2 regions of the Streptomyces sp. NBC_00400 genome follow, and region 2 is predicted to be linked to the other one. Evidence: predicted binding sites of a transcription regulator. Region 2 holds the regulator's gene; the other holds the start of a gene.
The links. The regulator HspR, encoded in region 2, represses chaperone genes until heat shock. The targets are predictions, from matches to a motif close to TTGAGNNNNNNNNNCTCAA.
Positions count from the first base shown of each region.

Region 1: lon (endopeptidase La) is a predicted target of HspR. The motif match lies at 1,304-1,322, and genes of this name have one in related genera.

Region 1 is NZ_CP107940.1:2,564,464-2,567,864, reverse strand. It holds gene OHS81_RS11145 (YfbM family protein) at 1-216, opposite strand, end outside; gene OHS81_RS11140 (pentapeptide repeat-containing protein) at 405-1,241, shown strand; gene lon (endopeptidase La) at 1,345-3,401, shown strand, end outside.
Region 2 is NZ_CP107940.1:4,372,994-4,376,394, reverse strand. It holds gene OHS81_RS19065 (Uma2 family endonuclease) at 1-70, shown strand, start outside; gene OHS81_RS19060 (pyridoxamine 5'-phosphate oxidase family protein) at 100-504, shown strand; gene OHS81_RS19055 (hypothetical protein) at 930-1,334, shown strand; gene OHS81_RS19050 (heat shock protein transcriptional repressor HspR) at 1,494-1,946, opposite strand; gene dnaJ (molecular chaperone DnaJ) at 1,948-3,120, opposite strand; gene grpE (nucleotide exchange factor GrpE) at 3,166-3,401, opposite strand, start outside.

The DNA of each region.
Region 1 (3,401 bases), 1.8 Mb from region 2:
GTCCACCGGGAAGGCCGCCCGGCGCAGCAGGAATCCGAGCGCGTCCCAGGCCTTGTCGACGTCCATGCAGCGGGCCGGCGCGGACTGCGCAGCCCCGGCCGCTTCCGCCTCCGCCTCCATCCACCCGCCGACCAGCTCCAGCGCCCACTCGGGATCGCCCAGGGCGCGGTCGAGTTCGGCAGGGGTGACACGTGCGTACTCACCGATCATGCTCATGGTCCCGAGGCTAGAGGCGACCACTGACAACGCAGGTCGGCGAAGGGGCCGTTGCCCTTCCGCGGCGAGCGCATCCGGTCAGGCGCGCTGTGCCGTGGCCGCCTGGGAGAATGGCGGCTCCTTCCGAGCGCGGCCTCGTGCGGCGCTTGCCGTCCCGCAGGAGTGCACCCGCCTTGTCCCCAGAGCGCATGCCATCGACCGACCACGAGCAACCGATTCCGGACACCGCCGAACTCGGCCTGCAGTCCGACTGCGGCAGCTGCTTCGGGCTCTGCTGTGTGGCGCTGCCGTTCGCGGCCTCGGCGGACTTCGCGATCGACAAGGACGCCGGCCGGCCCTGCCCGAACCTGCAGACGGACTTCCGCTGCGGCATCCACACCGACCTCCGCCCGCGCGGCTTCTCCGGCTGCACCGTCTTCGACTGCTTCGGCGCCGGACAGAAGGTCTCCCAGGTCACCTTCGGCGGTCGGGACTGGCGGCAGGCACCGGAGACCGCCCGGCAGATGTTCGACGTCTTCCCCGTCATGCGGCAGCTGCACGAACTCCTCCGGTACCTGGCCGAGGCGCTGTCCCGCCCTGCGGCCCGTCCGGTGCACGCCGAGCTGCGGGCCGCGCTGGAGAAGACCGAAGGCCTCACCCGCGCCGGCGCCCAGGAGCTCACGGCGCTCGATGTGCCGGCCCACCGGGGCGAGGTCAACACCCTGCTGCTGCGCACCAGCGAACTCGTACGGGCCGGGGTGCCGGGCCGCAAGAAGGAGCGGCGGGGGGCCGATCTCATGGGGGCGCGCCTCAAGGGGGCGCATCTGCGGGGCGCCAGTCTCCGCGGTGCCTGCCTCATCGCCGCCGACCTCAAGGGCGCCGATCTGCGCACGGCGGACCTGATCGGCGCCGATCTGCGGGACGCCGACCTCGGCGGTGCCGATCTCACCGGCGCCCTCTTCCTGACCCAGGCGCAGCTCAACGCGGCCAGGGGCGACACGGCGACCAAGCTGCCGCAGGGCTTGTCCCGCCCTGCCCACTGGTAGCGCGCCGCGTCTGATCGCTCACAGCGAACGCACAGCGGGGAACATCTCCCGGCCCGGCTGCATTGAGTGGGTAAAGCTCAACTTGCTTGCCGAAGGGGAGATCATGGCTTCGACGTCCACACCGCTCACTCTGCCCGTGCTGCCCCTCGATGACGAGGTCGTGCTCCCCGGCATGGTGGTGCCCCTGGACCTGTCCGACGCGGATGTACGGGCAGCGGTGGAGGCCGCGCAGGCCGCCGCCACCCCGGGTAACAAACCGCGGGTGCTGCTCGTTCCCCGCGTCGACGGCGCCTACGCCGGCATCGGCACGCTCGGGCGGATCGAGCAGGTCGGGCGGCTGTCCGACGGCGACCCCGGCGCGCTGATCCGGGGCCTGGGGCGGGTACGGATCGGTTCCGGCACGACCGGGCCCGGGGCCGCGCTCTGGGTGGAGGGCACGACCGTCGAGGAGACGGTCCCCGACCCGCTGCCCGGCGCGGTGACCGAACTCGTCACGGAGTACAAGGCGCTGGCCACCAGCTGGCTGCGCAAGCGCGGCGCCTGGCAGGTCGTCGACCGCGTCCAGCAGATCGAGGACGTCCCGACGCTGGCCGACAATTCCGGCTACTCGCCGTTCCTGACCACCGAACAGAAGGTCCACCTGCTGGAGACCGCCGATCCGGTCGCCCGGCTGAAGTACGCCACCGAGACGCTGCGCGAGCATCTGGCCGAGCAGGACGTCGCCGAATCCATCGCCAAGGACGTCCAGGAAGGCGTCGACAAGCAGCAGCGGGAGTTCCTGCTGCGGCGGCAGCTGGAGGCGGTCCGCAAGGAACTCGCCGGGCTGAACGGCGATCCGGAGGACGAGGGCGATGACTACCGCGCCCGGGTCGAGGCCGCCGACCTGCCCGAGGACGTCCGCAAGGCCGCCCTCAAGGAGGTCGACAAGCTGGAGCGGTCCAGCGACCAGAGCCCCGAGGGTTCCTGGATCCGCACCTGGCTGGACACCGTCCTGGAACTGCCCTGGAACGAACGCACCGAGGACGCCTACGACATCACCGGCGCCAGGGAGGTGCTGGACGCCGACCACTTCGGTCTGGACGACGTCAAGGAGCGGATCACCGAATACCTGGCCGTCCGCAAGCGACGGGCCGAGCGGGGCCTCGGGCCGGTCGGCGGGCCGTCGGAGGGGACGTCGCGCGGCGATGCGGGCCGGGGCAGCGGCGGGCGGCGGGCGGGCGGCGCCGTTCTGGCGCTCGTCGGGGCGCCCGGGGTCGGCAAGACCTCGCTCGGCGAGTCCGTCGCGCGGGCCATGGGCCGCAAGTTCGTCCGGGTCGCGCTCGGCGGCGTCCGGGACGAGGCGGAGATCCGCGGCCACCGGCGCACCTACGTCGGCGCACTGCCCGGCCGGATCGTCCGCGCGATCAAGGAGGCCGGGTCGATGAACCCGGTGGTGCTGCTCGACGAGATCGACAAGGTGGGCTCCGACTTCCGGGGCGACCCCGCCGCCGCCCTCCTGGAGGTCCTGGACCCGGCGCAGAACCACACCTTCCGTGACCACTACCTGGAGGTTGAACTCGACCTCAGCGATGTGGTCTTCCTGGCCACCGCCAATGTCCTCGAAGCCATCCCCGGGCCGCTGCTCGACCGGATGGAGCTGGTGCGTCTGGACGGCTACACCGAGGACGAGAAGGTCGTCATCGCCCGGGACCACCTGCTGCCGCGCCAGCTGGAGCGGGCCGGTCTGGAGACCGGCGAGGTGACCCTGGAGGACGACGCGCTGCGCAAGCTGGCGGGGGAGTACACCCGCGAGGCGGGCGTACGGAACCTGGAGCGCGCCGTCGCCAGGCTGCTGCGGAAGGTCACCGCACAGCACGAACTGGGCGAGCGGGAGCTGCCGTTCACGGTCGGCGTGGACCAGCTGCGCCCGCTGATCGGGCGGCCGCACCACACCCCCGAGTCGGCACAGGACCCGGCCGAGCGGCGCACCGCGGTCCCCGGGGTGGTCACCGGACTCGCGGTCACCGGCGCCGGCGGCGATGTCCTCTATGTGGAGGCCTCGCTCGCCGATCCGGAGACCGGCGCTTCCGGGCTCCAGCTGACCGGCCAGCTCGGTGACGTGATGAAGGAGTCCGCGCACATCGCGCTGTCGTTCCTGCGCTCCCACGGCGCCGAACTGGA
Region 2 (3,401 bases):
CCCCCTCGGCAAACCCCTCCCCCTCCCCGCCCCCTTCTCCTTCGACCTGGAAACCACCGACTTCCTCTGACCTCCGGGCCCCGGCCTACCCTTGCTCCCATGGCCCATGACCTCAGCGCCCTCAGCCCGGAGTACCTCGCCTTCTGGGGCGAGTACCTGATGCCGACGCTCACCACGCTGCGTACGGACGGGACGCCGCACGTCGTCCCGGTAGGCGTCACCTACGACGCCGGGCAGCGGATCGCGCGCATCATCACCCGCAAGGACAGCGCCAAGGTCAAGAACATCGTCGCCGCCGGGGCGGACGGCGCCACCGTCGCCGTGTGCCAGGTCGACAAGGGGCGCTGGGCGACCCTGGAGGGCATCGGGCGGGTGCGCACGGACAGCGAGTCGGTGGCCGACGCAGTGCGCCGGTACGCCGAGCGCTACGGCCGGACGCCGACGCCCAACCCCGATCGCGTCATGATCGAGATCGCGGTGACCAAGGCGATGGGGCGGGCCTGAGAGCCGTCCCGCCGCCCCGATGCCCCGCTGAGCCCACGTCCCACCGAGCCCCGGCCCTGGCTGAAAACGGACCTTCCCGCTCCGCCCCCGGCCGTCCACCTGGTACTCAGGAGCGACGGGAACCGAACAGCTCCGTGCAAGGACGGACGGCATCGGGCCTGCCCCAGGCAAAAGACGGCAGCTGGAGGCCGCATGGCGTCGGCAGTGCACATCGTGACGACCGCTCCGCGCCGTCCGCCCCCCACCCCGCCGCAGCCGCACGCCGAGCTCTGCCCGCGCTGCGGCGGCCAACTGGCCGTCAGCCAGGACGCCTGGAAGATCTGTCACGCCTGCGGTTACGCTTCGCCGCCCGGTACAGCCCCTCCTCCACGGGCCACCCGCGGGGGTATCGTCGCCCCCACAGTCGCCACGCCCCGGAGGGCACGATGAACTCGGTCCGAGTGACGGCGATCGCCTGCCTGATGCCGCTGTCCGAGCTGGACGAGGATCCGTTCCTGGTCGACGACCGCGGCCAGCACGACATGTGCACCCAGTGGGCGGCAGCCCGTGACTACCACCTGACCTGCCGGCTCAGCCTGCACCACCTGCGCGCCGACCACGGCGCACTGTGGCGTGATGTCGAAGCGGGCCTGGTGGATGTGTTCGTGGCGCCCAACCGCCGGGCACTGGAGAACGCCATCGACGGCACCGCCGAGTTCACCGCACGGTGCGCCGAGGCCGGGGTGCACCTGGAGACCACCGGCCTCGACGAGCCGGTCTACACCCTGGCGATGAAGTCGCATGTGCACCGCCGGCTGTCGATGCCGACGGCCGGGTACAACGGCTGCTGAGCAGGCGCGGCCGTAGGCCGTACGCCAACGGACGCAGACGGCACGGCACGACGCCGCGCACCGCACCCCGCACCCCGCACCCCAAAACGCGACAAGGGCCGGGTTTCCCCGGCCCTTTGCCACCTCACGCGCCGGGAGCTCACGCCCCGGCCGGCCGGATCACTCCGGCCGCTTGGGCCGCCACACCACCAGCGCGCTGGTCTGCTGCACGTCGTGATACGGCACCAGATCCCGCCGGTAGGAGGCGTGCACCGCCGCTTCCCGCTGCTGCATCGCGCTGGCCGCGCCCTCCAGGGCGCCCTGCAGCTCGACGACCCGCTGCTGCAGGGCCGCGACCTGGTTCTCCAGCTCGATGATGCGCTTGATGCCGGCCAGGTTGATGCCCTCGTCCTGGGACAACTGCTGCACCGTACGGAGCAGTTCGATGTCCCGGGCCGAATAGCGGCGGCCCCGCCCGGGCGTGCGGTCGGGCGAGACCAGACCCAGCCGGTCGTACTGCCGAAGGGTCTGCGGATGCAGTCCGGAGAGCTGAGCCGCGACGGAGATGACATACACCGGCGACTCTTCGGTCAGTTCATAGGGGTTACGACGCTGCCCGCCCCGGCTGTCCATCTCAAGCTCCCTTCGCGGCCTGGAACAGCTCTGCCCGCGGGTCCGGGCCCGCGGTCGCCTCGCGATAGGACTCCAGCGACTCCTTCGCCTTGCCGCTGAGGTCACTGGGGACCAGCACCTCTATGGTGACCAGCAGATCACCCCGGGTGCCGTCCTTACGGGTCGCACCCTTGCCCCGGGCGCGCATGGTGCGTCCGTTGGGGGTGCCGGCCGGCAGCTTCAGCGTCACCGGCGGGCCGCCCAGCGTCGGCACCTTGACCTCACCACCGAGCGCGGCCTCCGGGAAGGTGACCGGCACCGTGACGGTGAGGTTGTCGCCCTTGCGGCCGAAGACCGGGTGGGCGTCGACGTGCACGACCACATACAGATCGCCGGCCGGGCCGCCCTGCTCGCCCGGAGCGCCCTTGCCGCGCAGCCGGATGCGCTGCCCGTCGGAGACGCCCGCGGGGATCCGCACCTGCATCGTGCGGGCACTGGTCGCCCGGCCGCTGCCCTTGCAGACCTCACAGGGGTCCTGGGCGATCAGGCCCCGGCCCTTGCAGTCGGCGCACGGGTCGGTGAGCGAGAAGCCACCGCCCGCGCCCCGGCTGACCTGGCCGGTGCCGACACAGGTCGGACAGACCCGCGGCGTACCGTTTTTGTCGCCGGTGCCCGAACACGCCTTGCACGGCGCCTGGCTGGACATCCGCAGCGGGACCGTGGCCCCGTCGACCGCCTCGGTGAAGCTGAGCGTCACCTCGGACTCGATGTCCTGGCCGCGGCGCGCGTGGGTACGCGTCCCGGCGCCGCCGCGGTTGAACAGGCCGCCGAAGACGTCCCCGATCCCGCCGCCGAAGCCGCCGCCCCCGCCGCCCTGACCGGGCGTGCCCCCGAAGAGGTCGCCCAGGTCGAAGTTGAAGGAGCCGCCGCCGCCCGGACCCGGCCGGTAGCCGCCGTTGCCGAACAGCGTGCGCGCCTCGTCGTACTCCTTGCGGCGCTTGGTGTCGCCCAGGATGTCGTGGGCCTCGGAGATCTCCTTGAAGCGCTCCTCGGCCTTGGCGTCGCCCTTGTTGGCGTCCGGGTGGAACTCCCGGGCGAGCTTGCGGTACGCCTTCTTGATCTCCGCTTCGGTGGCGTCCTTCGGGACGCCGAGGACCTTGTAGTAGTCCTTCTCGACGAAGTCCTTGGTGCTCATCCCCGACGTCCCTCCTCCCGCACGGATTTTCTCTCTGTCCTCACGTCAGCCCTCGTCCGGGCCACCGCTCTCCTCGTCCGAAGCCTTGGGGTCCTCGTCGGAGGCGGACTTGGCGCCCTGGGCGCCCGGCTGCGGCTCGGCGACGGCGACCCGCGCGGGGCGAATCGTTCGTTCACCGATGCGATACCCGGGCTGCAGGATCGCCACGCACGTCGTCTCGGTGACATCCGGTGCGTACGAATGCATCAGTGCCTCGTGAATCGTCGGGTCGAAGGGCTCGC